2 regions of the Lysinibacillus sp. BNK-21 genome follow, and region 2 is predicted to be linked to the other one. Evidence: riboswitches for the same ligand, from Rfam matches in the RefSeq annotation. Region 2 holds a riboswitch; the other holds the start of a gene.
What was found. Region 2 has a riboswitch for cyclic di-GMP ahead of ACMGGO_RS08110 (amidase). Riboswitches for the same ligand answer to the same signal wherever they lie in the genome.

Region 1: it holds a riboswitch for cyclic di-GMP, as region 2 does, so the genes downstream of both, ACMGGO_RS02180 (HAMP domain-containing methyl-accepting chemotaxis protein) here and ACMGGO_RS08110 (amidase) in region 2, are expected to answer to the same signal.

What each region holds. Positions count from the first base shown of each region.
Region 1 covers NZ_JBLQTS010000001.1:434,880-450,855, forward strand. The annotation lists gene ACMGGO_RS02135 (bile acid:sodium symporter family protein) at 1-404, shown strand, start outside; gene ACMGGO_RS02140 (tRNA dihydrouridine synthase) at 713-1,681, shown strand; gene ACMGGO_RS02145 (hypothetical protein) at 1,994-2,149, shown strand; gene ACMGGO_RS02150 (general stress protein) at 2,470-2,790, opposite strand; gene ACMGGO_RS02155 (trypsin-like peptidase domain-containing protein) at 3,084-4,421, shown strand; gene ACMGGO_RS02160 (MFS transporter) at 4,724-5,920, shown strand; gene ACMGGO_RS02165 (alpha/beta-type small acid-soluble spore protein) at 5,991-6,194, opposite strand; gene ACMGGO_RS02170 (DUF1456 family protein) at 6,379-6,873, shown strand; gene ACMGGO_RS02175 (hypothetical protein) at 7,015-7,209, shown strand; cyclic di-GMP riboswitch class I at 7,412-7,497, shown strand; gene ACMGGO_RS02180 (HAMP domain-containing methyl-accepting chemotaxis protein) at 7,603-9,354, shown strand; gene ACMGGO_RS02185 (SDR family NAD(P)-dependent oxidoreductase) at 9,344-10,096, shown strand; gene ACMGGO_RS02190 (sodium:solute symporter family protein) at 10,118-11,608, shown strand; gene ACMGGO_RS02195 (hypothetical protein) at 11,746-12,420, shown strand; gene ACMGGO_RS02200 (methyl-accepting chemotaxis protein) at 12,477-14,171, opposite strand; gene ACMGGO_RS02205 (M23 family metallopeptidase) at 14,434-15,429, opposite strand; gene ACMGGO_RS02210 (PrkA family serine protein kinase) at 15,642-15,976, shown strand, end outside.
Region 2 covers NZ_JBLQTS010000001.1:1,594,523-1,610,498, forward strand. The annotation lists gene meaB (methylmalonyl Co-A mutase-associated GTPase MeaB) at 1-131, shown strand, start outside; gene ACMGGO_RS08070 (BrxA/BrxB family bacilliredoxin) at 293-733, shown strand; gene ACMGGO_RS08075 (aromatic acid exporter family protein) at 886-1,896, shown strand; gene prli42 (stressosome-associated protein Prli42) at 1,919-2,014, opposite strand; gene mce (methylmalonyl-CoA epimerase) at 2,140-2,553, shown strand; gene ACMGGO_RS08090 (acyl-CoA carboxylase subunit beta) at 2,559-4,106, shown strand; gene ACMGGO_RS08095 (hypothetical protein) at 4,213-5,166, shown strand; gene ACMGGO_RS08100 (M20/M25/M40 family metallo-hydrolase) at 5,301-6,416, shown strand; gene ACMGGO_RS08105 (chemotaxis protein CheW) at 6,440-6,928, shown strand; cyclic di-GMP riboswitch class I at 7,066-7,157, shown strand; gene ACMGGO_RS08110 (amidase) at 7,201-8,082, shown strand; gene nspC (carboxynorspermidine decarboxylase) at 8,128-9,267, opposite strand; gene ACMGGO_RS08120 (saccharopine dehydrogenase family protein) at 9,264-10,493, opposite strand; gene ACMGGO_RS08125 (hypothetical protein) at 10,943-11,149, opposite strand; gene ACMGGO_RS08130 (methyl-accepting chemotaxis protein) at 11,352-13,064, shown strand; gene ACMGGO_RS08135 (tetratricopeptide repeat protein) at 13,155-13,898, shown strand; gene ACMGGO_RS08140 (LysE family translocator) at 14,001-14,633, shown strand; gene ACMGGO_RS08145 (Cj0069 family protein) at 14,664-15,713, opposite strand; gene ACMGGO_RS08150 (DMT family transporter) at 15,874-15,976, opposite strand, start outside.

The sequences.
Region 1 (15,976 bases), 1.2 Mb from region 2:
TGATTCCTCTTATTTCAGTAGTTGCTATTATGATTATTGTATCTGCTGTTGTTGCTGGTAATGTCGATTCCATCGCTTCGGCAGGCTCCATTATTTTTGCAGCTGTAGTGCTTCATAACGCATTCGGATTGTTATTTGGTTATATAACAGCTCGTGTATTAGGCCTCGATGAAAGCAATCGAAGAGCTATTTCAATTGAAGTTGGAATGCAGAACTCTGGTCTGGGTGTAGCGTTAGCCACTGCCCACTTCGGTCCCTTAGCGGCCCTACCTAGTGTACTTGGGGCTGTTTGGCATAATATTTCTGGTCCGATTCTCGCTACCTATTGGTCGAAAAAACCAGAGAAACCAGAGGTACAGTATAATAAACAGATGCAAGAAGATAACGGCAGAACTCAAATATAGAAAGTAAATATTTGATTCAACCCGATAGTAGTGCAGTCATATTATCTATTTTGTTTAAATCCACCTCACAAATGGATCCATTCGAAAAAATATAGAAATGAAAATTAGGTATAATAAAAGTAGATGAGGTAGAAACAATCTATACCATCTACTTTTTTGTTTGTTAAAATACCATTTAGGACTGATTTTCGTTAAAATAAACATTGTTGATTTTTACATTAGCTAATGAGATAAATGTAACATTTGACTTTATAATTTTTAACTGAGAGCATGGAGTTTTATCCATAGTGAGAGGATTTGGAATTAACATGATAGATAATTTTTGGCGTGATTTACCACGACCATTTTTTGTATTGGCACCGATGGAGGATGTGACAGATGTTGTGTTTCGTCACGTTGTGAGTAAAGCTGGTCGACCAGATGTGTTTTTTACTGAGTTTACAAATTCGGATAGCTACTGTCATCCAGAGGGAAAGAAAAGTGTGCACGGTCGTTTGCTCTTTACAGAAGATGAGCAGCCAATGGTGGCGCATATTTGGGGAGATAATCCCGAATATTTCCGTGAAATGAGTATTGGGATGGCAGAGCTAGGTTTTAAAGGCATTGATATTAACATGGGCTGCCCTGTACCGAATGTAGCATCAAGAGGGAAGGGGAGTGGCCTTATTCTCCGACCAGAAGTGGCGGCAGAATTAATTCAAGCAGCAAAAGCGGGCGGACTGCCTGTTAGCGTGAAAACACGACTTGGCTACAAGGATGTAAATGAGTGGGAGGATTGGCTAACGCATATATTAAAGCAGGATATTGCGAACCTTTCGATTCATCTACGAACAAGAAAGGAAATGAGCCTAGTAGATGCGCATTGGGAGCTTATTCCGGAAATCAAAAAACTACGTGACCGTATTGCACCTAATACGCTACTGACGATCAATGGAGATATTCCTGACCGTCAAACGGGACTCCAACTAGCTGAACAATACGGGATTGATGGCGTGATGATTGGACGAGGTATTTTTAAAAATCCTTTTGCTTTTGAAAAAGAGCCAAAAGAGCATAGCAGTAAAGAGTATCTTAATCTTTTAAGACTGCAGCTCGATCTTCAAGATCAATACGCGGAAGAACTACCACGTTCCATCACAGGACTTCATCGCTTCTTCAAAATTTATGTCAAAGGATTCAGAGGAGCTGGTGAATTAAGAAGTCAATTGATGAACACAAAATCAACGGATGAAGTACGTGTATTGCTAGACAACTTTGAATCAAACAATATTGAATGACAATGAAATGATGAACCCACCAATAAAGTCAAGTAAATAACAGTAGAAATAGGAGCAAAGTTTTGAGGATGAGATTTCCCTTTCTTTGCTCCTTTCAATTTATCGCTATTGATGTTTTAGCTTCAGATGCTAGGGGGAGGGTTCTTGTTTTTATGTTCTTCTGTTTAAATGTAGTTTTTATCTAGTAATATGAATCCTCACAATTGATTTATCCTTATTTTTACAAATTCCTTTTAGTGGTATTAATATATATTGAAACTAAATGGTTAAAATAGTCGTATAAGGTATTATAGATTAGAGGAGGTCGGAAAAATGGATTATACTAAAATCTATAATAAGGAACTGATTGCCTTAGTAAAAGAGAAAATAAAGTCCGTCGGTGAAATTAAAGCGGTGAAGTTTGTGAGAGAACAAACAGATATGTCCTTAATACAGGCAAAAAAATTTGTCGATTTTTGTAAAGAATAGACGTAAAAATTAGAGTCATTAAACTGTAGCTCTAATTTTTTATGAATTTATCTTCAATAGTCATTGAACTACTAAATAAGAAATATATGAGAAAACGCTATTATTAATAAAAATTAGTTATTCAACAAACGGGCGATTTTTCATAATAAGGAAAAGTGTCATTCTTTATGAATAGGACCATATTGCTAAAGAAGACTCTTTAATGAAGAAGAAGAAAATTTCCTCGAGCAGATCATTGACAATAGTTGAAAGGCTATCTTGAATACAGAGACGAAGGTGTAAAATGAAACAAACCCGGGATTGGATTCCCGGGTTTGTTTTTACTTATTGGCAATTATGACCAATTTACCTGTATCCAGTTCCTTTTCGAATTGAGCAGCTTCCGATTCACTTAATCCGACAGAAGCTAACTTGTTGCGGAGTTCATCTCCACGGGAATTCACCAGGTTCTTCAGAGAAGTCAGGAACCCTTGCTCGCTAATACCAGCTTCTTCAGTCCCGAGTGCTTCGTTAATATCATCTTCACGTTCTTCATAGTGCGCAAAGATGTAAATGTTATCTCGAAGATATCCTTGCGCTTCTAATTTCTCCACTTCTTGTTTCGCCTGTACTACGTTTTCTACTGTCAATTTGACTGTCATTATTGATCCCTCCTATATATGTTCACATTCAATCTATTCCACTAAATTGAATGGATAAAACATCTTTTTAGTTTTTAATTATGTTAGAGTGGCATTAACAACTAATGGAATACTAATGAACAACTAGAAAACATTGGGAGTTGTTATTCTAAATCTTTATTCCAAAGCTACGTCCAATTCTTTATAGAGTCGGGCTTTTTTGTTTGCAATCAATAGAGGATTTAGAGAAACATCAGAGAATTGTATATAAGTACCATTATATGTAATGAAGAGCTTATAGGAGTTGTATGAAGATGATTGTGACAACTAGACCGTTAAAAATTAAATACAATAAATCAGCAAATACTTTTCAGGAGTTTATGCAAATTAATCACAACAAACATTCTCTTACGAAGGAAGTTGTTTTTCTACGATATATCGGTATACCTGATTCTGTAGATTTTTATAAAGATGAGATTCTAAAAATGGAGGACTATTTCTCCAAGCAAAGCATTTTTTATTTACGACTGCATAAGCTTGAGGTCATTCGTAATAAGGAAGATGTAGATAGATTGTCGGAAAGTTGGAGAATGTGGCAGACTGCTGCTGAAAACCCGCAATTACTGGATAAGCTATCTTTGTGCAGTAAATTAGCGAGTGATCAGCTTGAATGGACAAAAAAGCTAAGCTTTAAACAGATGATTCAACTATTTAAAGAAAATCAGCCTTATCCTAATGAAACGTTGTTAAAAAATTTTGCCGTTAAATTTTTGTATTGGATGGATTATTATTTACCACAAATTTTTTCGGGGGAAAATTCAACGTCCCCCAAAATTGTTTTTATAGGTGACATTACGCAGCATGAATTACTATTTTTATATTTCTTATCGTCACTGGGGTGCGATATTTGTTACATGAATCCCAAAGGAGATATTGCCAATTTGTACCCTATAATAGAAGCGTCATCTACCTTACATATGTGTCGTCATTTCTATGAAAAAGAAATAACATTGCCTATTAAAAGTACTTCAAGACAATTGAACATTCCTGCTCAAAAAACGAATGCGACAGAGGAGTGGAGCTATGAGCAATTAGCCTCCTTAGCCACATCTGTTGTGATGATTAAGACCTTCGGGGAGGATGACAAGGTTTTATGCTATGGCTCTGGTGTCATTCTCCACCAAGATGGATATATTTTAACAAACCTGCATGTTGTAGGTGGTGGAAAATATTATTCTGTGCTCTATGAAAATGATACCAACGAGTATATTACCCATCAATTTGTGAAATATCATGATATGCATGATTTGGCTATTTTGAAGGTAGACAGAATAAGCCATCCTTTACCTGTAAAAGTGGATGGACAATTAGTTCGAGGGCAAAAAATTGTGGCGATTGGCAGTCCGTTAGGATTGTTTAACTCAGTTTCTGATGGGATTGTTTCGGGTTTTCGTGATATTCGGCAAATGTCTATGATTCAATTTACAGCCGCTATATCAAATGGCAGTTCAGGTGGTGCTTTATTGGATATGCATGGGCGATTGGTTGGTCTGATTACAGCAGGCTTCGATGATGGTCAAAACCTTAATTTGGCTGTACCTGCCAATCTAATTTATCAGTTTGCTCAAAACTTTATAGAAATACCGTGTTGAATTTCCACTATTCGACCATTGCTTTTTCTTCCGTAATCTTATAGAATGTAGAACGGTATAAATGAACGATATATAAATCCTTTAATACGGTCCAGAGAGGCTGAAAAGGGCTATGTGATATTTTTAAGCTAATATCTTTGCTTTGTCATGCCCTTTTGTCCTCTGTGACGGAAGGGCTTTTATTATTGTTCCGTACTCCTCTTTTAAAGGAAGTCCCGTGAGGCTTCAAAAGAGAATGGACAAGACAGCTATAATCCATTCACTAAAAGAGATCGACAACTAGAAAATGGAGGCTAAAAAGAATGGATTATCGTAAAAAAACCGTGGTTGCTTCAGTGGCAGGGCTAACGCTAGAAGGAATGGACATTATGTTTATTTCCTTTGCTATGACAATGATTATTGCAGAATTTAATATTGATCTTGCAACAGGTGGATTGATTTCATCTATCACGAATATTGGGATGCTACTGGGTGGTATTATTTTCGGTGTATTAGCAGATAAATATGGTCGAGTAAAAGTGTTTACGTATACGATTATTTTGTTTGCCATCGGAACGGCCTTAACAGGAGTAGCAACAAGTATTGAACAAGTTTATGTTTATAGATTTATCGCTGGTTTAGGTGCTGGCGGAGAATATGGTATTGGGATGGCGCTTGTGGCGGAGGCTTGGCCAAAGAATAAACAAGGCAGAGCATCCTCTTATGTCAGTGTAGGTGCACAATATGGAGTAATTTTAGCCGCTTTATTAAGTGCTATTATTTTACCAACTTTAGGGTGGCGTGCATTATTCTTTGTAGGATTACTACCAGTTATTTTTGCCTTTATCGTACGTAAAAATATTGATGAATCACCAGAATGGTTAGCAGCGCAGAAACAACAAAATAATAAGCAAGAGAACGGGAATTTAGCACAATTATTTGCTTCACCTCGTATCACCATGACAACACTCTCCCTAATTCTAATGGCAACTGTTCAAATTGCAGGCTATAATGGTCTAATGATTTGGCTACCTTCGATGTTACAGAAATCGCAAGGTTTATCGGTTTCAAGCTCAGCATTGTGGACAATTAGTACCGCAGTTGGCATGATCATTGGAATGCTGACGTTTGGTAGATTTATGGATCGTTTTGGTGCAAAGCGAACATTCGGGATCTTTTTAGTAGCCTCTGCATGTGCTGTATTCTTTTACTCGTTTGCAACAGGTGCAGTAGCGATATTAGTAGGCGGTGCGGTTGTAGGATTCTTCTCTAATGGAATGTTTGCAGGGTATGGTGCATTAATTAGTAGCTTTTATCCAGTACAAATTCGCAGTACAGCAACAAACACCATTTTTAACTTTGGACGAGCTATAGGTGGGTTTTCACCAATCTTTGTAGGCTTTATTTTACAAAGCTACGATATGACTGTCGTGATGATTTACTTAGCAGCACTGTATTGTATTTCCTTTATCGTTATGCTAACGCTTAAGAGCTCAGGGAAGGAATTGCAAACAGCATAATTTTATAGAGCACGAAAGAACGAATTCCAATTATGTAAATGGGATTCGTTCTTTTCTTATTAGTATTTAATTATAATAAACCTTTTGAACGTTTTTCAGCGATTTCAACAAGGCGTTTTGTAATCTCTCCTCCAACGGAACCATTTGCGCGAGAAGATGCTTCTGGCCCAAGCTGAACGCCAAATTCTTGTGCAATTTCATATTTCATTTGATTGACAGCCTCATGTACTCCAGGTACTAGAAGTTTATTTGAACTGCGGTTATTGTTAGCCATTGTTCTCACCTCCTTGACCTTAGAATGGTTGCGATTAAATTTTTCATACATTTAAAAAGTAGGAAATGCACACGCTATTTGCTAACAACAACAACTTGTGGAAAGCTAGCAATAATCAGCAAACTCTCTGTTATAATTAAGCCTGGCTCTTTACTATATAAGGTTAATTAAAGGAGGAAATATAATGACAAATAATGATATCTTAATTCGTTTACGCTATGCGTTCGATATAAAAAATGTAGATATGGTAGAAATTTTTAAACTTGGTGGCATGGATTATACAAAGGAAGAAGTATTAAATATGCTGATTAAGATTAATGATGAGGAAGAAGCGCCAGAGGAATACATCAAATGTAATAATAAAATGTTAGAGGCATTTTTAAATGGATTAATTACTTTTAAACGCGGGCCTCAGAAACCAAGAGAAGGACAGGCTGTTGGACCTTTACCTGTGTCAGGTAAAGAAAGCCCAAATAATATGCTGCTAAAGAAAGTAAAAATTGCTTTAGCTTTAACAACTGAGGAGATGCTTGAGATTTTATATGACGGCGGCATTAAAGTTACAAAAGGTGAATTAGGTGCTATTTTAAGAAATCCAAGTCATCGTAATTATAAAGAGTGTGGCGATTCATTCGTACGAAATTTTTTAAGGGGCCTAACATATAAATATAGAGCATAATGCACAATGGATATCAATCATAAAGTGCCATTTTTTTCTTTAAAACTCGTTGACAATTTGTGACGAAATTGTGTACAATAAAATTATCACAAAATGTTCACAAAAAAGATGAAAAATGTTCACAGACAAAGGGGTGCTTGTATGATTTATTTTGACATCTTATTAGTAGCTATTGCATGTATTACAATGCCTTTTATTGTTGCAGTTATGTTAGATATTTTTTATGCGGAACGAAAAAAAGTACGCTTTTCATTACGTCGTACTTCCGTATGGTATATCGCTATGTTTGCGTTATCCTTTATACCTTCCGTATTACTTGTCACACAAAACGTATAATTTATTCAAACACTTAGGGGTAAGTGAATTGAAAGTGGACAGCTACAACGCTAATTGAGGTTGTAGCTGTTTTATTTTGTTCAATAGATGAATCATAATTAAGTAATTTATATAATTATTAATGAAGGAACAGCTAGTATAAAATATGTATGTTTTAAGTAGAGAGCATTGACTACTTTTACCTACTGTGTTAATTTTGGTAGGGAAATATAGGCAAATTTACTGAAAAGTAAAGACGCAAAGCTACAGGTCTAAGGCAATAAATGCTATGGCGGCTGGGTTGCAAAAGAGTGCTAGTTGTATCATTCTCATTCTAGTTTTTGTTCTTTTATGCCTATTTCTTTTGAAATAGGCATTTTTTTGCAAGTAAAGTTCAAAGGAGGAAAAGGGGAAATGAAGTTGTTAAAAAACACATCATTAAAAAATAAGCTTTTACTAACAGTCTCTATCGTTGTATTACTGCTTATCGCTATTATTACGACGCAAAGTATTAGTGAATTGAATAATCGGATGAATGTGGATTTGGAGCAAGAATTAAAAAGTGTTGGTTTATTAACAGCTATGAACTTAGACAGTGATGAAGTAAAAGATTTGCTGTCCGAAAAAGGGGAAACAAACGCAAAGTTTACAAAGATCCAAAAGCAACTTGATATGATTCAGGACCAGCAAGGTATTATGAGCTGGAGTTATATTTGGGATGTCAAGGATGAGGGTGGCGTCAATCCAATTGGCTATACCTCTAATCTAAATGAAGTATATGAAGCCGGTGAAATTTTTACTGATTTAGCGGATGAACATGTAGAAACAGCAAAATTAGCTATTGAAAATAATAGTACAGAGGTAACTGATATATTCGAGGATCCTTTTGGTTCTTGGAGAACGGTTTTTAGTCCTATTAAAGATGATAATGGCCAACTGATTGCCCTATTAGGGATTGATTACTCCGCTGATTATATCAATACGATTATTAAAACAAGTGTGATTAAGCAAATTGTCATTGCCATTATCGGCATTTTAATTTTATTAGTTTTAGTTTACATAATTATAGATCGACTATTAAAGCCACTGAAAAAAGTAGTGAACGTTGCCAATCAAGTGGCAAATGGTGAATTAATAGATGTGGATTTAGAGACATCGAAGGATGAAATTGGTAAATTATCTGAATCCATTCGTACAATGGTGGCTAATTTGCAACATATTATTTTAAACATACGCAATACATCCAATCACGTTTCTTCAGCAGCCAATCAATTAACGGTACATGCTGGTGAAACTTATAACAGCTCAACAAATATTGCACTAGACATGAATCAAATTACACAAAATGCTGAGGCCTCGATGACCATGACAGAGGAAACAGCTGCTGCTATGGAAGAAACTGCAACAGGTATTCAGCAAATTGCTGATTCTGCAAATGTAGCTGCGGAATCCTCTATTTCAGCATCACAGGCTTCTGAACGAGGCAATGAAGTTGTACAACAAGTTATTGCTCAAATGGAGTTAATTAATGATTCTGTTGAACAAATAGGGACAACCATTAATGGACTACATGTTAATACTAAAAAAATAAGTGAAATTGTTAGCTTAATTACTGCTATAGCTGATCAAACAAATCTATTAGCTTTAAATGCTGCGATCGAAGCGGCACGAGCAGGTGAACACGGTAAAGGCTTTGCCGTTGTTGCGGATGAAGTGAGACGCTTAGCTGAACAATCCTCTCAATCAGCAACAGAAATTTACAATTTAATTAGTTCTATTCAGTCTGATTCAAACGCTTCTATCACAGTTATGGAGAGAGGCAAAGAGGATGTTAAGGTAGGGATGGCATTTACCAATGAAGTAGGCGAAATCTTTAAAGAAATTCTTACTTCCTCAGAAGAAGTAGCTAGCCAAATACGTGAAATTTCAGCAGCTTCACAACAAATTTCTGCATCCTCAGAAGAAGTGGCGGCATCTGTTAATAATATTAAACAATCTGCAGAGCAGTCAGCAGAGTTCTCTTCAAATGTCTCGAATTCTACACAAGAGCAATTATCTACCATGCAGGAAGTAAAGGATGCCTCTTCATCACTGGGCAAAACAGCAGAAGAGCTGCAAGGTCTAGTGGCAAAATTCAAATTGGAGAATGATCATAATGGACATTAATTTTACAGGAAAAAATGTTTTAATTACAGGCTCTAGTAAAGGAATCGGTAAAGCAATTGCTTTAGGCTTTGCGCAACATGGAGCCAATATTTTAATTAATTATATTGGGGATGAGCAAGAGGCAGAAGCTGTACGTGCAGAAGCAGAAAAGTTGGGTGTGAAAGCTTTAATATTCCACGCAGATGTTTCTAACTCTCAAGAAGTACAAGCGATGCATCAATTTATGGACGAGCATCTCGGGAATCTTGATATTCTTGTAAATAACGCTGGATTTGCACAGGGTTCCAGCATTACAGATTTAACGGATGAGCAGTGGGATCGTATGATTAAAGTTCATTTATATGGCTGTTTCTATAATTGCCGTGAAGCAGCAAAAAGAATGAAGGAACGTAATACAGGAAAAATCATCAATATTTCATCTGATATTGGTAGCTTGGGTTGTGAAGAATTCACGCATTATTCAGCTGCAAAGGGTGCTATTAATGCTTTTACAAAGGCTTTAGCAAGAGAATTAGCACCTTCTATACTTGTCAATGCAGTTGCTCCTAGTGGAACATTTACGGACATTCTACAAGAGTTTGGCGATAACTATGTGGAGGAAGAATCCGCAAAATATCCATTAAAACGTTTAGCACAACCAGAAGAAATTGCGAAAAGTGTATTATTTTTAGCCTCTAATCATGCTGACTTCTATACAGGTCAAATTTTAACGCCAAATGGTGGGGTCGTAATGAACGGTTAATGGAAAACGAAGGAGTAAATAATGTTAAATATTATTATCTTTTGCTTATACTTATTATTTATCTATTATATTGGCTATAAAGGCTATAAGCGTGTCAACACAGCCGAGGATTTAATTGTTGCTGGCTGGAGCATGCCTTTATCCGTTGTCACGGGTAGTTTAGTCGCTGCATTATTAGCAGCTCCCTTCTTTTTTGCAGCGGTAGGCTCTGGCTATACAAGTGGTGGCTTTGAAGGTTCGGCAACAATGGGTGGTTTAGGGACTTGTATGATTCTTGGAGCACTCATTTGGACAAAGCCATTGCGACGTTTAAAGGGCTGGACATTAGCAGATTACTACGGTTTACGCTATGGCAGTAAAAAGCTAGGAGCCTATACAGGGGTTGTTATGGCAATTGCTTTTGGAGTTTTTAATGCAGCGGCGTTAACAGTTGGTGGAACGTATATTATTCAGCAATTATTGCAAATTGATTTTATACCTGCGGCGCTTCTATTTGTATCGCTAACGGCTATTTATTCAGTTATTGGTGGTTTATGGGCAGTAGCCTATACTGAAATCGTACAAGGTGCGCTTGCAGTGGCAGGTATTTTGGGTATTACCATTTTTATTTTGTTTTACTATCCAGACGTTACATTTAATCCCGAGTGGTGGAATATCAGTACATTATTTGAGAAGGCAGGAGCAGAATTCTGGACTTTGTATCTTGTACTAGCACTTGGAGATATCCCTGCAGTTGACCTTGGGCAGAGGGTAGCTGCTGCAAAAAGTCCACGGGTGGCACAACGAAGCATGATTATTGCTGGTATTATTGTCATTGCAATTAGCTGGATTCCAGGGATGCTAGGGGAAGCCTTTAAGTCTATTTATCCTGAAAGCACAAACCCAGAAACATTGATGCTTACCTTTGCACAAGGTTATTTTCCTCCTTTATTAGCAGCTATTTTCTTAACAGCCATGGCAGCCATGGGGATGTCTACAGTAGCTGCATGTTATGTAGCGACTTCAGGGATTGTCACAAAGAATATTTATTTAGATTTTATTAATCACAATCCTGATCCTAAGAAGCTATTAAGATTTTCGCGATCTATTATTCTAGCTAGTGCTTTATTAGGTTTAGTGCTAGCTGTAAGCTTCCAAAAAGTAATTGATTTAGCTTATTTAGCTTGGGATATTATATTCGTAACAATATTCTGGCCAATCGTTTTAGGACCATTTTGGAAACGTGTCAGTACACCAGCAGTTTGGGCAAGTATTTCCGTTGGCTTAGTTTATTACATTGTGACATCACTAACATTCGTACCTAGTCTGACAATCCAATCAGAAGGCTTCATAGGTCTATTAAATGAATTATGGCAGGCTCCTGTATTTTCAGGTGTTGTTATAACTGGTATCACAATTGTCGTGGTGAGCATACTCGTTCCGCCATCTGAGCATGTTCTTGAGATGCATAAAATAGAAAAAGATAAAACATTAGACGACGTAAGTAGTAAAGAAGAGCTAATTGGTCGTTAAAAGCAAAAGCACGGATTCATTGTAAAGTTCAATGAATTCGTGTTTTTTATTAGAATGAAACGATAGAATCAAGAATACTATTGCTAGTACATCATCTGAATTTTTCTAGTGATTATCTTGATAAAGGCGGGAATTGGATGAAAAATATTTTCTTCATTTTATTAGGGATTGTCTATCTTTATCTAGCAAATGCCATTGAATTAGTCATTATTAAGCAACTATTTTTTTTAATCGGGCTGGCTTTAGTCGGTCTAGGGAGTATCCGTTATTTAAAAGAGCGTTATATTGCCATACAAACTTTGACAGCCATGACGGAAGCTAGTGAGGAGGAGATAATGGCTATTCCTCATACACAATGTACAGTTTCCAATGATGCTTTAAATGCTTTACTGTTAAATGAACAGACAAACATGCTTATTTTCGCCCGAAGAGAAGCTTTAGACGAAGAACTAAAAATTATAGAGGTTCCATTTAACAGAATATATGAGGTTGCCATCATGGAAGATGAAGTATTTACGGTTAGAACAAAGAATCATCTAATGAGTGGTTCCTTACTTGCTGAAGCAGATGAAATAGAAGAAGAGGAGGTAGAAGAAGATACAATTTCACAGCTATCGCTAAAGTTAGTAGTAGATCATTTATCAGAGCCTATTCAAGAATATATGTTCATGGATAATAGTGAAGATCCAATATCAAAAGAGGAGGACGACTATAAAGAAGCCATAGAGCTTTGTGAGAAATGGTTTCAAAAGATAAGTGTTATTATTAAACGTCATGAACTGGAACGAGTGCCAATAAGTCATTGGCAATAAGAGAGAAGGCTATCTCAAAATAGAAAAATTTGAGATAGCCTTTGTTGTTTAGATGATTAAATTTTAAATTGCTGTAGCTGCGTATTTAACTCTTCGGCCATTCCAGCAAGCTGATTTGCACTTCTAGCGATTTCATCCATTGTAGCGGCGGTTTCCTCAACAGTTGCTGTTGTTTGCTCAACGCCAGCAGCGGATTCCTGTGAAATGGAGGCCATATCATCAATAGAAGCATTAATGGTTTCCGAATTTTGAGCAAGCTGATTTAAATTCGTTGTAATCGTTGAAATATTAACTATCATATCCCCAACAGCATCAGAAATTTTTTCAAATGTTTCATTAGTTTCATCGAGCTGTGTGGTTCCTCTTTTTACTTCCTCATAGCCAGTCTGAAGGGCAGATGTTACATTGCCAGTTTCACCTTGAATACGCTGGACAATTGTTGCAATATCCGTGACAGAGAACTGTACTTGCTCAGCAAGCTTTCGGACTTCATCTGCCACAACAGCAAAGCCCTTGCCATGCTCACCTGCTCGTGCTGCTTCGATTGCTGCATTTAATGCAAGTAAATTTGTTTGGTTTGAAATATCATCGATAACTGACACTAGCTTGGATATTTCAGCAGACTGTTCATTTAAATTTTCTACCTTTTTCACAGAGTCTAATACAATTTCATTTATTGTAGCCATTTGTTTGGTAGATTGCACCATTAAACTTTTCCCTGAAACCGTTAATTTTTGAACATGACTAGAATGTTCGCTTAATTCAATGCCCTCTTGTGTAGTTTCATGAATGCTACGCTTAAATGCTGTCATTGTTTCTGCCAAATCACCTGTGGTAGATGCTTGTGTTTCTGTACCAGATGCCAGCTCTTGCATCGTTACTGTAATTTGCTCAGTACCTGCTTGTACCTCATTCGATGATTGAGCAAGTTCTTCACTACTAGCTGCTACTGTTTCAGAAACCGAGTAGATAGACTGGATCGTTTGTTTTAATTTTTCGTTCATGTCATTGGCTGCTACCATTAACGTTCCAATTTCATCTCGTGTTTTTACAGGCAAAGGCTCTAGTTGCAAATTTCCATCTGCTAATTCTTTCATCCGGTCGGCTACTACTGTAACAGGTTTAGAGATGGTACTGGCTGTGATAATGGCAATTAGAATACCAGCTATAGTTAGAATCAAGCTAAAGACGATACCAATTGTTCGATTCTCAGAGCTAGTTGATACAACATCATTACCGACATCTGTAATGGCTTTAGCGCGTTCATCTGCCAGTTTTTCGTAACCATATCGCACTTTCGTTACGAGTTCATGTGTATCCATTAAATTTTCTAAAGCTAATTCTTTATTGCCCTTTTGGTAGATATCAAATACCTCTGTATTGACAAGGGTACTCCAATCACGAGCGATTGCTACAAGTTGATCGCGTTCATCTGATTTTTCATATTTGTCTAGAATAGCGTTATTTTCCTCAGCCATTTTGCGATACTCATCAAATGATTCTTTGTATTTTTCGTCACCTGTCAACACATAATTTAACGCTGCAGATAGGCGGACACTCATAGAGAGTGCTAAATTTTTACTTGCATCTAAAACAACTAAATCTTCTTTCACTAAATCTTTTGCTTGTTTTTCCATATTTGTATTGGAATTGTAAGTGTAGGTTGTAAAGCTAACTACTAAAACTAACAAAAGAATAAATGCACTTAAAATTCGTGTTTTAAGTGTTTTAAACTTGATAATGCCTTTCATTTTCCCATCCCTTTACTATCTCATTGAGAAATTTTTTCAACACAAGTATTATTTTATAACTAATTATGCGTATTAATAAGCCTTTCGATAGAAATATTTAAAAATAGTTTTTTAGTACAATGATATAACTATTTTCCTTTTGTTTATAGTTAAATATATATAGATATCTAACGACTAATTTATATATTTATGTAGAATTTCCTAAGTAGAAAGAAAATACACCTGAAGCAAAATGCTTCAAGTGCCATAAGTAAAGGATTCTCTATTGTTTTTGACTTTTCGCCTTGCGCTCCCACTGTAGAAGGGAAGGATAAGGGTCAAAAGCCCATTCGGTTCTTCCATTAAATTTATAAATACCATAATGAAGATGTGGAGGGAATTTGCCAGATGTACCTTCTTTTCCATAGCCAGAGCTTCCAACATAGCCAAGAACAGTACCAGGTTTTACAATTGTACCTACTTCAATTTCCTTATGATAGCTACCGAGGTGGGCATAATAGTGGTAGGAATTATGATTGTCCCGAATACCAATACGCCAGCCACCAAATTGATTCCATCCTTTTACCTCCACTATTCCATAAGAGGTAGATAATACAGGCGTTCCATAGCTGGCAAAAATATCAGTTCCCTCATGAATACGGCGTCCACCCCAACCACGATTGGCGCCCCAAGTGCCCCTGTAACTGTAATCAGAGCGGATATTTAGCGGGAAGGTATGTGCATCAAGTTCTATAGTTTTAAAATGTCTGTACAATGTGGAGATGGTAAATATTTGATTGACTGCTTCTTCGCTTCCGTAATATTCCCATAATGCTAATTTAAAATCCTCATCTGTTGTTCCAAATTTCCCTAAATAACTAGCCATCGAAAAAATGACATCCTCATCATCCTTTGGACTAGCGATTCCATCATGATTACCGTCAAGGCCCATTCCTCCGAAATAGCTAATTGTCTCAGGAGAAGTGTCTTCCTTTACAGGATTTAATGCACCTGACCAGTATTCATCAGAAAATTGAATAGCCAAATAGCCTTCTCGTTTAGGGATGTCTTTACGAACTGATTGTAGGTTTCTTTCATATTGATCGATAGCAGCTAAAAAATGCCATGGAATGAGTAATTCATCGAATTGTACATAATAGGACATACGCTGCTGTAAAATTTCTTCTTCTGTAAGATCCTCCTTTGCAAAAGAGGCAGATGGGTACAGCATAATCCCTAAAAATAAAAATGTGAAAAGAAATATAAAATGGCGATGCAATGATGGACCTCCTTTCTAACGTTAGAATAACCGAAATTTTTATCTTCATTCAGTAAGGTTCTATGTATGAAAACAGTTGATATATCGGCAATTTTTTTGCCCCCAAAAATAGAAATAATAAGAAGAAACTTCATCAAAGAAAAAGTAATGGTATCATCATGCCATTAACTTCATACTATGTTATAAATCAAGCCCTGAATGGAGGGAAGGCTATTAACATTTTAGATAAAGTGAAAAACTATCGCGAAGAAGAAAACAGGCTGAAGTGGGAAGGGACATTTGCAGATTATTTAAACATCATTAGGGAAAGACCTGAAGTTGCTCAAACAGCCCATTCACGCGTCTACAATATGATAAAAAGTTCTGGTGTAGAGGAACGCGATGGGCAAAAAATGTACAAATTTTTCGGACAAGAAATTTTTGGGCTTGAAACAGCAATTGAAAGACTGGTGGAGGAATATTTCCATCCAGCAGCACGCAGGTTAGATGTAAGAAAACGTATTTTATTATTAATGGGACCAGTTAGTGGTGGTAAATCAACTATCGT
Region 2 (15,976 bases):
TAGATCTCTTTTATGGAAACCCGCAACGTAAAGCACAAGTACAACAGCTTGAACGTCAAATTTTAAGTGGACAGTTGACAGTTACACAAGGTGTGGATCGTTTATTTAGCGAGGAGCAGGAAGACAAGTAAACGAGTCTTATTGAAATCGTAGTAATTTCAACTGAAATGTGTTGAGCAAGTAGGTGCACAAATTGCTTGCAAACTGCTATGATAAGAGATGGATAAGCGTCAAAAATCTACTATCTGAAATATAACTAAATTGGCGCGAACTTGAAAGGAGCTATCGCTATATGAATATGGATTACGATTTATTTATGCAGGAAATTTTAAAAACAGCACGTGCTGAAATTGAGGCAGCTGGTTATGAACAATTAACAACACCAGAAGCTGTAGAAGAGGCGTTTGCTCGTCCAGGTACAACATTAGTAATGGTGAACTCAGTGTGTGGTTGTGCGGGTGGTATCGCTCGTCCAGCAGCAGCACAATGCGTTCATTATGATAAACGTCCAGACCATTTAGTAACAGTGTTTGCAGGGCAAGATAAAGAAGCAACTGCAGCAGCGCGTTACCATTTTGGAGAAGATCATCTACCTTCATCACCATCATTCGTTTTATTAAAAGACGGACAAGTTGTCGCAGAAGTGGGACGCTATGAAATTGAAGGGCATGACCCAATGTCAGTTGTGACAAATTTACAAGCAAACTTTGAAGAATATTGTGACGAACTTTAAGTCTATTCTTGCATAAGAAAAATCATTTTCAATCAAGTAGAAAAGCCTCATAGATTATGCTATCTATGTAGGCTTCCTACTGATCCTCATGTATAGGTAGTTTCATTATTGTTAAAATTTTTGTAATATTGGCTAAATAATTAACTGAATGAGTGAAGAGTACTAAAGGATGGGAGGCAGTCGGCCTGAAGAAGTTTTCAATCGGCTATCGAACTTTAAAAACAGCAATTGGTGCGGCCATCGCTATTGCCATTGCACAGTATTTTGATTTAGCCTCATATGCATCTGCTGGTATTCTAACGATATTATGTGTGCAACCAACAAAAAAGAAATCCATTTATGCAGCCTATACACGATTGGTTGCAAGTATTGTAGCAATGCTTTTTGCCTTTGTAAGCTTTGAGTTATTTGCTTATCATCCACTTACACTAGCAGGCATGCTTATACTCTTTATTCCTACTATTGTATCTTTAAAGGTTGCGGATGGATTTATCTCCAGTGTCGTGATTATTATGCATATTTACGCTGCTGAAGGTTATTCATTAACACTTGTTTATAATGAATTAGCGTTGATGGCTATCGGTTATGGAACAGGGATTGCCATTAATATGTATATGCCAGACATTCAAAAGGAATTAAATTACTACAGAGTCAAAATAGAGGAGCTATATAGTAAGATTTTTTTAGAAATTGCCAGCTATTTACGGCAAGGAGATACGTTGTGGAACGGCCAAGAAATTATCGATGCAATCAAAGCACTAGAAGAGGCAAAATCATTAGCGTTTAAAGATGTTCAAAACCATTTTACAAGACGTAAAAATGATTACTATGTATATTTCGATATGCGAGAGCAGCAGCTAGAAATTATCGAAAGAGTGCTACCCAAAGTGACGACATTACCTGTTATAGTACAAGAGGCTGAAATTGTGGCAGATTTTTTACAAGACCTAGGTGAGCATGTTCATTCGGGGAATACGGCTAGTCAGTATCGCGAAAAACTCGAACATGTTAAGCGCGATTTTTCTCAGCTTCCTTTACCACAAAGCCACGAGCAATTTATCGCTCAGGCAGCCCTCTATCAGTTTATAGAGGAAATGGACAGGTATTTAGAAATAAAGCAGTCATTTAAAGGGTTAAAGGCTAAAAAAGAGCGCCCACAGTAGTGTGGACGCCTCGTGCTTTGCCTTAAATTATCATAGATAATCCGAATGCTAGAGATGAGATTAGCATAATTGCGATCATACTATAAATAACGACTTTTTGAAATTTTTTATTACTCATATGCTCGTTCGCTCCTTCTTTTCTTATAAATAGTTTAGCAAATCTGAAAAATTTCTCAAGTAGTAGAGTTTTGACAAAAAAGTCTGTAAAATAGAGTATGTACCATAACAGAAGGAGATGTCACCATGGAGAAAGTAGACCATATTGGGATTGCAGTGCGCGATCTTGATGAACGCATTACATATTATACAGAAACTTTGGGCTTAAAGTTGATGAAAGTGGAAGAAGTAGAGTCTCAACAGGTTCGTGTGGCATTTATCGATGCAGGGAATGTGAAAATCGAGCTATTAGAACCAATGAGTGATAAAAGTGCCATCCATGGTTTTATTGAAAAACGTGGAGAAGGAATTCATCATGTTGCGTTTGGTGTGACGGGAATTCGTGAACGAATGGCAGAGCTTCGTGAAAAAGGTGTACGTCTCTTATCCGAAGAGCCAGGGCCAGGTGCTGGAGGGGCAGAGGTTGCGTTTATGCATCCTAAATCCTCATTTGGGGTGTTATATGAATTATGTGATAAAAGTGGAAAAGGGGATAAGTGATTAGTATGGATATGTTCGACAAAATCAATGACTTGTATGACCGTAAAACGGTAATTGAACTTGGTGGTGGCTATGATCGCATCGATAAGCAGCATGAGAAGGGGAAACTTACTGCTCGTGAGCGTATAGACTTGTTGCTAGACGAAGGTACATTTTTCGAAATCAACCCATTTATTACACATCGTACAGTAGACTTCGGCATGGAAAAAATGGAGGGACCTGGTGATGGTGTCGTAACTGGATTCGGTAAAATTAACGGACGTCCAGTATACTTATTCTCTCAAGATTTCACAGTGTTTGGTGGGGCGCTTGGTGAAATGCATGCGAAAAAAATGGCAACAGTGATGGATCTAGCTGCTAAAAATGGTACACCATTTATCGGCATCAATGACTCAGGCGGTGCACGTATTCAAGAGGGTGTTCTTTCATTAGATGGCTATGGTCATATCTTCTACCGAAATGCCATTTATTCTGGTGTGATTCCACAAATCTCTGTGATTATGGGACCTTGTGCTGGTGGAGCTGTTTATTCTCCAGCTATTACTGACTTTATTCTAATGGTGGATAAGACATCTCAAATGTTCATTACAGGACCTAAAGTAATCGAAACGGTAACAGGAGAGAAAATTTCTGCTGAAGATTTAGGTGGTTCGAAAGTAAATAATGCGGTCAGTGGGAATGCTCATTTCCGTGCTCCTTCTGAAGAGGCAGCGATTGATGAAATTAAAAAACTATTAAGCTACTTACCACAAAACAATAAAGAAAAGGCACCTCGTCAAGCTAGACCTGAAGGGGATGACTACCGTCCAGAAATCGTAGATACAGTACCAATCGAAACAACACGTCCATATGATGTACGTAAAGTTGTTGAGCAAGTAGTGGATGAAGGTTCGTTCATGGAAGTACATGCAGAGTTTGCTAAAAACGTAGTTGTCGGTTTTGCACGTATTGCTGGCGAATCAGTTGGACTTGTTTGTAACCAACCAAAAGTTCTTGCTGGTGGCTTAGATATCGATTCTTCTGATAAAGCTGCTCGTTTCATTCGTACTTGTGATGCATACAATATCCCAATCATCACATTTGAAGACGTTTCTGGCTTCTTCCCAGGTGTTAAACAAGAACATGGTGGTATTATTCGTCATGGTGCGAAAATTCTTTATGCTTACTCAGAAGCGACTGTTCCAAAAATTACAGTGATTTTACGTAAAGCTTATGGAGGCGCTTACGTTGCGTTAAACTCTAAATCAATTGGTGCTGACCTTGTATTTGCATGGCCAAATGCTGAAATTGCTGTTATGGGTGCTGCTGGCGCAGCTAACATCATTTTTGCCCGTGAAATTGCAAAATCAGATGACCCAGAAGCAACTCGTGCAGCAAAAATCGAAGAATATAAAGAGAAATTTGCTAACCCATATGTTGCAGCATCTCGCGGTATGGTAGACGACGTAATCGATCCACGAGATACACGTATCAAGCTGATTCAAGGACTTGATATGCTGTCAAACAAACATGAAACACGTCCAGAGAAAAAGCACGGTAATATTCCTCTATAATAGTCATACAAGCCTAGCAGCTCAAAAGTTGCTAGGTTTTTCATTGCCAAAAAGTGAAACATTTTTGTTTGTCATCCGTACTGATAGATATGAGGAGTTGAGATGAATGGAATGGCAGCAATTACAAACAGAGCAAGAAAAGATTCATGCACAACTTAGAAAAGCATCTAGATTAAACGAACAAAATCAGTTAATTGATGGGCAAATTAAACATACACAACAGGAAATAGACACTCATACAGCAGCACTCCACCAAATTCGATCCAAACTTGATAAATTGGATGGTTTCTCGTTTATGAATATGATTCGTACATGGACAGGGCAACAAGATGAACTGAGGGCAGAAAAAATTGATAAGGCGGCAGTACTTGAATTAAAGCTGAATGAAGCAAAGAAAATGCAAAATGATTTAGCAGAGGACAACGTGCAAGTGATGAATCAGCTTGCCCAGATTGATGAAAATGCGCTACAGCAATCACTTCAACAGGTCTACCTTAAAAAGAAGAAGTATTTACAGATTCATGATGCTGCCCAAGCAGAAAGGCTAGAGCATTTAGCACATGAGGAAATGCTAACAAAGCAGCTCATTAGAGAAATTAAAGAGGCGGAGGAAGCGGGAGAAGTAGCTCTTACAAGGCTAGGGCAAGCAGCAGCTTCATTACATTCGGCCAATGGGTATTCCACATGGGATACATTTTTTGGCGGTGGGCTGATTGCTACGCACTTAAAGCATGATGCACTCGATCAGTCTGAAAACTATTTACATAGTGCTCAAATTGCGTTACAAAGGTTTCATAATGAATTATTAGATGTTCATGAAATGTCTACGAAATCGCTGCATATTGAAACAGATGGGTTTGTTAAGTTTGCTGATTACTTTTTTGATGATATTTTTTCAGCATGGTCTGTTCATTCTAAAATCTCGACAGCAAGGGAACAGGTCTCGCGTGTTCAAGATGATGTACATAATACGATTTGGCGCTTACAGGATAAACATAATAAAGCTGTCAACTACTTACAATCATTAGAAAAAGAAAAAGAGCTTATTTTCAATGACTAGGGAAAGTCTGAGATTTTTCTCAGACTTTTTATTTTGGTAGTATTGTTCAATGATTTCAACTCTTCTGACGTTGTGCTAAAATGATACATATACTATAACGTGGAAATACACGTAAACTAAGGGAGTTTTACAACATGACAAGTCGTTTAGTAGAAGAGTTTTTTGAGCTCGTACAAATTGATTCGGAAACAAAACATGAACAACTAATAGCACCAATTCTTGTAGATAAGTTAACTGCACTTGGATTTTCAGTGATTCAAGACGATGCACATACGCGTAATGGACATGGGGCAGGTAATATTATTGCCACATTAAAAGGCACATTGGATGTAGAGCCAATCTATTTCACTTCTCATATGGATACTGTCGTTCCAGGAAAAGGCATCAAACCGTCTTTGCGTGAGGATGGCTATATCGTATCAGATGGTACGACGATTTTAGGTGCCGATGATAAAGCAGGACTAGCTGCTCTATTTGAGATGGTCAAACGTTTGAAAGAGCAAAATATTGCACATGGCGATATTGAATTTATTATTACGGCTGGTGAAGAAAGTGGCCTTGTTGGCGCTAAAGAGTTAGATCCAGCTAACATTAAAGCAAAATATGGATTTGCGGTTGATAGCGATGGCAAAGTTGGTGGTATCGTGACAGCAGCACCATTCCAAGCGAAAATTTTCACAAAGATTATTGGAAAAACGGCACATGCAGGGGTTGCTCCTGAAAAGGGCATTTCTGCCATAACAGTCGCATCAAAATGCATTGCTCAAATGAAACTAGGTCGTTTAGATGAAGAAACGACAGCGAATATTGGGCGTTTTGAAGGTGGACAAGCGACGAATATTGTTTGTGACGAAGTGACAATCCTTGCAGAAGCACGCTCTATAGACAAAGCTAAATTGGATGTGCAAACAAAGCATATGCAAGATACGTTTGAACAAGTAGCTGCTTCTTTAGGCGCACGTGCAGAGGTAGAAGTGAAGCTAATGTATCCAGGCTTCCGTGTAACGGAATCGGATAAAGTAGTTCAGGTAGCTATGGCTGCTGCACGCAATATTGATCGTACACCGACACTAGGCATTTCTGGTGGAGGCTCAGATGCAAACGTCATCGCAGGCTTTGGTATTCCTACAGTTAATTTATCTGTTGGATACGAGGATATCCATACAACAAATGAAAAAATACCAGTAGAAGAACTTGAAAAATTAGCAGATTTACTAGTAGAAATCGTCAAAGAATCGGCGAAAAACTAACAGTCGAATAAGGATGTGACCCTATGGAAAGTGTCAAAGCAGTCGTTTTTGCTTGTGGGACAGAGGAGTATGCTGTGCCTGTGGAGCAAGCGATTTCAATTGAAAAATTAGAGCAAGTAACACCTATTCCTCATTTACCTAACTATCTTCTAGGCTTTACAAGAATTCGCGGTGAGCTTGTACCTGTTCTTGATTTTGAACGCATACTGTACAATCGTTCATCGAATACAGCAACTGCTCGTATCATTGTGTTGAATACAGATGTTGTTAATTATGGATTACTTGTTACAGAAGCACGTGAAATTCTTGATTTCGATGAATCAGTACTTCAGCAATTGGGTCTAGTCAATTATAGTAAAACACGCTATTTTACTGCGGTAGCTAATCTTGAAAATCGAATGATAACATATGTTGATCCAAAAATACTGGTTAATTCATTAGAGGGCATTCGAGAAATTATCGATTATTTACACAAAATGCTTGAAAATGAAAAGGAAAACGTAGAGGCTTAAGTACTCTACGTTTTTTTATGTTTGAATAGTAAATTTAACCTGTATTTTGTCGTTTTTACCTGATCATACATGTGACAATTATGCATTATACCTACAGACAAACAATTACTAACCGCGTATGATAATGATTAAGAAAAAACTGAAAAAGGCAAACTTCACCGAAAGGGAGGGACGCAAAGCCATGAGTCTAAACACTATAATTTCAGTGCAAGATTGTCAGGTTGCCAGGTTCTGTTCTAGGAGCCGTGGCGAGTAGAATGGAGTTAGTTCGTATGAAGAGACAATTAAAAGTATGGACCGCACTAATCGTCATCATGATTAGTTCATTAGCTTTATCAAGTGGAAAGGTTGATGCAATGTCTATACAGGAAAAGGCTACATGGCTGTGGGATACATCCCTCATCATTGATGACCAAGAAAAAATATTATTATTTTTAGAACATAACGATGTCAATAAAGTTTATCTGCAAATCGATCAAGGCATAGCGAGCAATGACTATAAGCATTTTATTAGTAACGCTTCTCACAGAGGTATTCGCATTTATGCATTGGATGGTGCTGCAAGCTGGGTTTCAGCTGAGGGTAGTCGAAGCCAAGACGAATTGTTTAATTGGTTACATACATATAATGAGAATTCAACTGAATCTGAGCAATTTTCTGGGGTTCACCTTGATGTAGAACCTTATTTAAATAGTGGATGGAGTTTACATCAAGCACAAACGATAGAATCCTATCAAACACTAATAATGAAAGCAAATGAGAAAGCAAGTCAGTTACAACTTACTTTAGAAGTAGATATGCCATTTTGGTTTGATGAAGTTCAGTATAATAATGAATTTGGAAAAGGGTTATTAGCTGATTGGGTCATTGACCATGTGGATAGTGTGACGATCATGGCCTATCGTGATGCTGCAAAAGATATTATCTCTATTGTAGAACATGAAATCGCTTATGCTTCCACTGTGAATAAATCAATTGTAATTGGTGTAGAAACAGGCGCTTCAGAGGAAGGGGAAAATATTACTTTTTATGATAATGGAGAAGCCTTTATGAATGAACAGCTTATACTTGTTCAGCAACATTTTTCAAATAACGATGCTTTTCATGGAGTAGCCATTCATTATGTGGAGAATTGGATGACCATGCGTCCATAAAAAAAGCCCTTCCAGTGTTAAACTGGAAGGGCTTTTCTATTGGTATTAGGACAGTCGACCACTGTAGTCCTCGAATTTAAATTCACGAATGACTTTAATACCTTCTTCATCATTATAAGAAACGATAGATGGTAAGTTGACACCGTTAAACATATGGTTTTTCACCATTGAATAATGAGCCATATCTGTGAATACAAGACGATCACCTGGTTTTAATGGCTGTTCAAACGAATAATCGCCAATCACATCACCAGCTAGACATGTTAGTCCGCCTAAGCGATATGTGTGTGCTAATTCATTTGCTTGTCCAGAACCAATAATCATTGGACGGTAAGGCATTTCAAGTACATCAGGCATGTGACATGTTGCTGATGTATCTAAAATAGCAAGATCCATTCCATTTTCTTGAATATCTAGCACCGTTGCTACTAAATAGCCTGTATTAAGGGCTACTGCTTCACCTGGCTCAAGATAAACAAGCAGGTTATACTTTTCTTGAATATAATTAATGATGTTCACAAGTTTTTCTACATCATAATCATCACGTGTAATATGGTGACCGCCACCGAAGTTTAACCATTTCATTTGGTGTAAAACATCACCAAATTTTTCCTCAACTACTTCAATAATACGCTCTAATGTATCAGAATTTTGTTCACACATCGCATGGAAGTGTAAGCCATCGATACCATCAAGCTGTGATTTATCAAAGTTAGCCAATGTTGTACCAAGGCGAGAGTTTGTGTAACAAGGATCATAAAGAGCTGTTTCAATTTCAGAGTATTCAGGATTCACACGAATACCACATTCAATTGTTTTACCAGCAGATTTAACTTTATCCTTGAACTGAGCCCATTGGTTAAATGAGTTAAATACGATGTGATCCACATAGCCTAGAAGCTCGTCCATTTCATGCTCAATATAAGCAGGTGCATAAACGTGAACTTCTTTGCCCATTTTTTCATAGCCAAGACGTGCCTCATGCAGTGAGCTAGATGTAATGCCCGCTAAATATTCCCCTACTAGTGGGAATGTTGAATGCATAGAGAAGCCTTTAAGGGCTAATAAAATGCGGCAGCCTGTTCGATCTTGAATTGATTTTAAAAGCTCAAGATTCTTTGTTAATAATCGCTCATCCACTACATAAGAAGGGGATGGAACTTTTGAAAAATCAATTGGTTTCATCGGCTTAATTCCTTTGCATCTAAATCAAGGTCTAATAATTCTGGGTTATGGCTTTCTTGCCATGGTAGACCCCATTTATTTAGTGCATCCATGAATGGATCTGGATTGAAATCTTCCACATTCCATACACCTGGTTTACGCCATTCACCGTTCATCACAAGCATTGCACCGATCATAGCTGGTACGCCAGTTGTGTAAGAAATCGCTTGTGAACCAACCTCGTTGTAGCACTCTTCGTGGTCACATACGTTGTACACATAGTACGTTTTTTCTTTGCCATCTTTTAGACCGCGAATGATACAACCGATGTTTGTTTTACCTTTCGTACGTGGTCCAAGTGAAGCTGGATCTGGTAATACCGCTTTAAGGAAGTGGATTGGTTGAATCATTTGCCCTTCGAATTCGATTGGCTCAATTGATGTCATACCTACGTTTTCTAACACTTTTAAGTGTGTTAAGTATTTTTCAGAGAACGTCATCCAGAAGCGGATTTGTTTTAAACCTTTGATATTTTTTGCAAGGGATTCAAGCTCTTCATGGTATAGAAGGTAAATATCTTTTGGTCCGATTTCAGGTAGGTTATACACTTCTTTTTTCTCAAGTGGTGCAGTTTCAATCCACTCGCCTTCTTTCCAGTAACGACCATTCGCTGTAATTTCACGAATGTTAATTTCTGGGTTGAAGTTTGTTGCGAAATGATATCCATGATCTCCCGCATTGGCATCCACGATATCGATATAGTGGATTTCATCAAATTCATGTTTTTGTGCATGAGCTGTGAAAACGCCTGTTACACCTGGGTCAAAACCGCTTCCAAGTAATGCAGTTAAGCCAGCTTTTTCAAACTTCTCTTTATAAGCCCATTGCCATTTATATTCAAATTTTGCCGTTTCAGGTGGCTCGTAGTTTGCAGTATCCACATAGTGCACACCTGTCGCTAAGCAAGCATCCATAATCGTTAAGTCCTGATAAGGTAGAGCCACGTTAATCACTACATCTGGTCCGAAAGCTTTAATAAGCTCAATAACCTCTTCTGTATTGTCTGCGTCTACCTGTGCAGTATGAATTTTTGTTTTTCCGCCGTCTAGTTTTTCTTTTAGAGCGTCACATTTTGAAACAGTTCTACTTGCGATACAAATTTCCTCAAATACGTCCGAATTTTGAACACACTTGTGTACCACAACACTGGCAACTCCGCCAGCTCCGATAATCAATGCTTTACCCAATTGTCTACCCCCAAGTTCATATAAAGTATTGTCAAACAAGCTGATTATACAGAAAATTGATATACTACTCAATCATTGTTTTAAAATTTTCTACAAAAAATTTTATTTTTCTACAACAATTAGACGTATAAGGAGGGGAATGCCTCGGAAAAGAAGGGAATCATGAATAAATCTACAACGCCATTTTAGTAAAAATAGAGGAAAGTTGCTGTTGTATAGACCTAAATAATTGGTGTAGTTATATCACAATTCATCCAAGATACTACGACATCAAGTAAATATTTTTCTAAATGAATGTTTTGACATAGTATCTCTACCGATTGACGATTTGATACCAACTACTAAATCATTTCTACTAACTTTACATAAAAAAATCCCTCTACATATAGAAAGGGAAGGAACCACATTAAACGTGCTACAGGTATCTGTGTACTGGAAAATGATGCATATTATTTCAGAAAACGATTGGATACTTGTTGTTTTTCTTCCCCCCATATATAGAAGAAAACCACAAGCAAAGTACTAAAAAAACCCATCACAAGAGCATACGTACTGAGGGCTACTCCCACTTGACTTTGCATGGCATAAATAAAAATGGCCCCTATTGTTAACAAGTTGCCTGTAACAATCGATACTAGATGAAAGCGTTTATTCATAGCAAGCCCTCCTATTAGATGAATTGGTAATGCTCAGGATTTAAGTTAATTAACTTCAATTATCGCACAATTCAGAACTTTTTCCAATGTTTTTATCTTACTAGAATAATTAAAGATGCTTTTTTAATACATCTTTTTGTAGTATGATGAAACACAAAAGGAATATTCATAGATTATTACAAGAAAGGGGAGAGGATGGATCGTGAAATTACGCAATTCATTAACTTTTCAACTTGGGACGATTATCGCTGGTATTTTAGTGGTGATGCTAGGGATTACTTCGTTCGCTACATACATAACTGCTTACAATAAACTTTATGATGCTGCTGGTGTTGAGGCCTATGGCTGTGCCAATATTACGACAGGTTTGATCAATCCGCAACAATTGGACAAGGCCATTCAAGGCGACAAGGCTGTACAGGAAAGCATTGGGAACGATTTGAACTGGACAACAGGTCATAAAGATATTTTCCAAACACAATATATTTTATCGTTGGATGGCACATTATTAGCGCTTGATGATCATTTGGCTGAAAAAGGTTATGCCCCTGGTGATCAATTTTATTTAGATAAAGAAGCTATTGATATGTTGCTTACACATAAGCATCCAACATACTCACAGCCTTATACCTATGCAGGGATGGACCGTTTATCTGGCTATGCCCCTATTTTTAAAGACCATGATTCCAGTAAAGAAATTATTGCCATTAGTGTCATCGACTTTGATGCCAATATCGTAAAGGAGCGAACATGGGATGTTGTACGAAATGGGATTTTAATTAGTATTTTCCCTATGCTAATTGCTTCCATCATTACAGGCTTTTTAATTCGTCGTAAAGTAAGACCGATTAGTGTGTTAATTCAGCAGGCGAAAGAAATTGCCAATGGTAATTTAGCTGTACCTGAAACAAAAATTAACAGTAAAGATGAAGTAGCGGATTTAGCGAATACATTAAATCGAATGACAGCTAATTTACAAAATATGATTATGACGATGCGTTCCACTTCTAACACTTTAACGAATAACGCAGATGAAACCGCTTCCACCTTGAACGATATGAGCAATACCATTCAAGGTGTCGCCAATAATATCGAAGAGGTAACAAGTGCCGTGACGGCAGGGATGCACCATGCTGAAAATGCGACAGATGTTCTTACTTCTTTAGCACACGACCTTCAAATGATTCAAAGCAATGCCAATAACAGTGCTGATAACGCTCGACAAACGATGGAATTAGCAACAGAGGGTGAACGACTAGCAAAAGATATAAGCAATGATATGGCACTAATTCACAGCGGATCAGGTGAGGTACGACAAACAGTAGAAAACTTAGTTACATCTGCAACCAAAATTCAAACGATTACAACGTCTATTGCAAACATCGCATCACAAACAAATTTGCTAGCACTGAATGCTTCCATTGAAGCGGCTAGAGCAGGGGAGCATGGCAAAGGCTTTGCTATTGTTGCTGAGGAAGTACGGAAGCTTGCTGAGCAATCTAATCAAGAGGTATTGCAAGTTGAACAGCTTATTCAGGATATAATGAAGCATGTGCAGCAGGTCATGTCATCTACGAATGATAATACGCAATATATTGAAAAAGGAACAGAGACAGTACGTCTAACCGCACAATCTTTAGGAAATATTTCTACAGCAGTGGCTGCAACAGTAGAAGAAATGATTGCCATTTCTAATGCTATGACCGCTGAAAACGAAAAATCTACACGTATTGTGCAGATGATTCAACAATTAACAGAATCTATTCGTGATATAGAAGAAACGATGAATATGATTACTGTCGCAGCACAGCAAACAACTGCAAGCATTGATGAGGTGGCACATGGCTCTAATGAAACAAATCACATGGCACACACACTCGAACAGCATGTAAAGGCGTTTAAATTAAAAGAATAATAGAAAAATTAGGACATGTTGGCTTTTGCTAATACTACTTAAATGGTAAACTAGCAATAAGATTTTTCTTTTGCGAAGGTGAGGATTTTAATGGTGGTAAAACAAATGAACGAGCAAGTTCAACAAGTCAATGACTTATTTTTGAGTGGTCAAGTAAAGGAAAGTTATCAACTAGCTAAAGAAATATTGGGCAATGATACAGCGATCGCAGAAGAGGCCTATCAAGTCATTCAGCAGCATGTGGCAATGCTAGAGGCAAATGGGTATGCAAATATGCCTCAGCCTACTGATGACAAAGCAAAGCAAAGTAAGGAACGTACAGATGGTTCGTATCCAGAACGAGATGTTCTCGCAGCTTATATAGGTAGTCAGGATGATGAGCAATTTGGTAAAGTGGTCGATGAATTATTAGCAGGACCTATAGAAGCGCAGGCGAACGCCTACTATACAATGGCAGAATATTATGTCCTTGCAAAAGAACAGGATAAGGCATCAGTACAGTATGCGGAGGCAATCAAATTGCAGCCTAATAAGGCATTGTATTGGGGAGCATTTGCACAGTTTTTAAATCGTCACGAAGGTAGCCCTTATTTGGCATTAAGACTGATTGAAGAAGCAATACTCCTAGATGGAATGAATCCTCGTTGGCACTATATTCAAGGTAATATAATTTTCCAGCTAGTAGCAGCGACAAAAAATTTAAGCTATTTACCTGCCTTGGAAGAAGCATGGGAGAAAGCTAAAAAACGTTGTACAGCTAAGCAGGTCACATTGAAATTGGATTTGGAGAAGTCAAAAGATTTGTTAGCGCAATGGAAAAAGCAAATGCTCTAACAGGTATCTATTAATAATTATTTCCTTTCAAGTATAATTATGCTATAGTGAAACCATAAACGGACGTATGAAGCTTATCGATGACATGAAAGAAGTGTTTTTTTGAGTTTATATGTAGCGTATGTATTGGTAGGACTTGCCATTGCCATGCCTGTAGGAGCTATTACAGTAGAAATGACAAAGCAAGGACTCAAAAATGGTTTTATGCACGGCTGGGCAGTTGGACTTGGTGGCATGACCATTGATATTGTATTGGTTTTTGCTTTGTATATGGGACTAGCTTCCATCTTAGCTATGCCTTTAATTCAACTACCTATGTGGATTATTGGAGCGGGCTTTTTATTCTTGTTAGGCTATGATTCTATCAAGAACGCTGACCATGATATTACATTGGCAGGAGAAAAAGTAACCAAATCGTTTTTTGCCTCTTATTTTAACGGCTTACTAGTGGCCATTTCGCCTGGTAATCTTGTTTTTTGGGTCAACGTATTTGGTGTGGTGCTAGCAAAATCTTATGGACAAGGGGAGTCAACGAGCTTTTTAATTATTGCTGCTGGTGTTTTAAGTGGAATTTTACTCCACGATATCGGTTTGCTGACCATTGTCTCGGTTACTCGTAAAGCTATGAATCGGAAGATGATTAGGACATTTACAATTGTCGCAGGATTCTTATTGATTGGTTTTGCTTGTTATTTTATCTATGAATTTATACAAGGAATTAAGATTTATATATGAAAAGTGCGATCCCTAAAGATCGCACTTTTTTTATTGCGCAATAGCCTCAGTATGCTCTTTTAAACAAGCTAAAATTTCTTCTGCTACTTCATGCGCTAATGCTAGTTCTGAAGTAAAGCCAACACAAGAACAATTCATCTCACCTAAAATATAGCAATCTTCTCCGACTTCATTGGTATCTAGCATAAAGTCGGCTGTCCAGATTAGCGGTAAATCATAATTGCCTAGTAGGTTTGTTACTTGAGGGAGCTGCTTTAAAAAGTTTTGTACCAGCTCTTGCCAGTCTTCAGGTTTGTCATAGCGATATTGAGCGCCAGAGAATAGAGTTGCACTAAAGGCATCCTCGGTAGCAGCTGGTTTTTTATGTACGACGTGTACAGGATGATCGCGCAACATGAATAAGCGGATTTCGCCTTCTGTAATCCTTGGAAGAAAGCGCATATCGATTAACATACCATTCGTCCCTGTAATATACTGCTCACAAAATGTCATAAAGTCGCCAAGCTGCCAATATTCTACATGATTATCTTTTGCTTCAGTACATTTGATTTGTGCATCAAGTGGCACTTCAGTGATACCCTCTGCTAGCGGTTCCACCAATTTTACACGCCAAATACCTTCTCCAGTTGAACCACGATTTTGCTTCAAAACACGCTCTGTTAAGGCTAAGGAAGTAGGGAATTGTTTTTTGAATGCTTCGATTGTGTAGTAGGCAAATGTATCATCAGGTACTAAATTTGTTGTCGTCAGTTTTGATAATACGTCTTTTGAACCATAGCTAATCATGGCGTCTGGATGTGGCATCCCTATAACGCCAGCTTGGCATAGCTCTCGTAGCATAGCAAAGTACTCATCCTCATGCTGTAAGTTGCCTGGGTTAATGCGAGATACATAGGCAATGCCATGTTCCTTAACATAGTGAAAGATTTCCTGCTTTTTTGTGATATCAAAGAAGAGTACCTCTGCATTCTGTCCACGTTGCTGTAGCGCTTCCACCATTGGCATTGTATCTGGGCGATAGCCATCTGGTCCTTTATCTGTGCCGCCTTCCACCTCGAAAAAAATAACTTTTTTATCCATAAAATACCTCCTTATATCTGTTGTTATGTTCAGTATAGTAGACAAATAAGGAGAAAAGATAGATAAAATATGTAAATTTTATGTATAAATTCATATATTACTATCTCGGTAATAGGAGGTATTGACTATTAAAATTCATAACTCTCTTAATTTTCTGTTTTCAAGCTTGCTTTTTCTGAAATACTGTAAGGTATAAAATCATAAGAAGAATTAGCAATGTACCAATAAACTGATAGCCACCAAAAGCAATCTTTAACCACCAA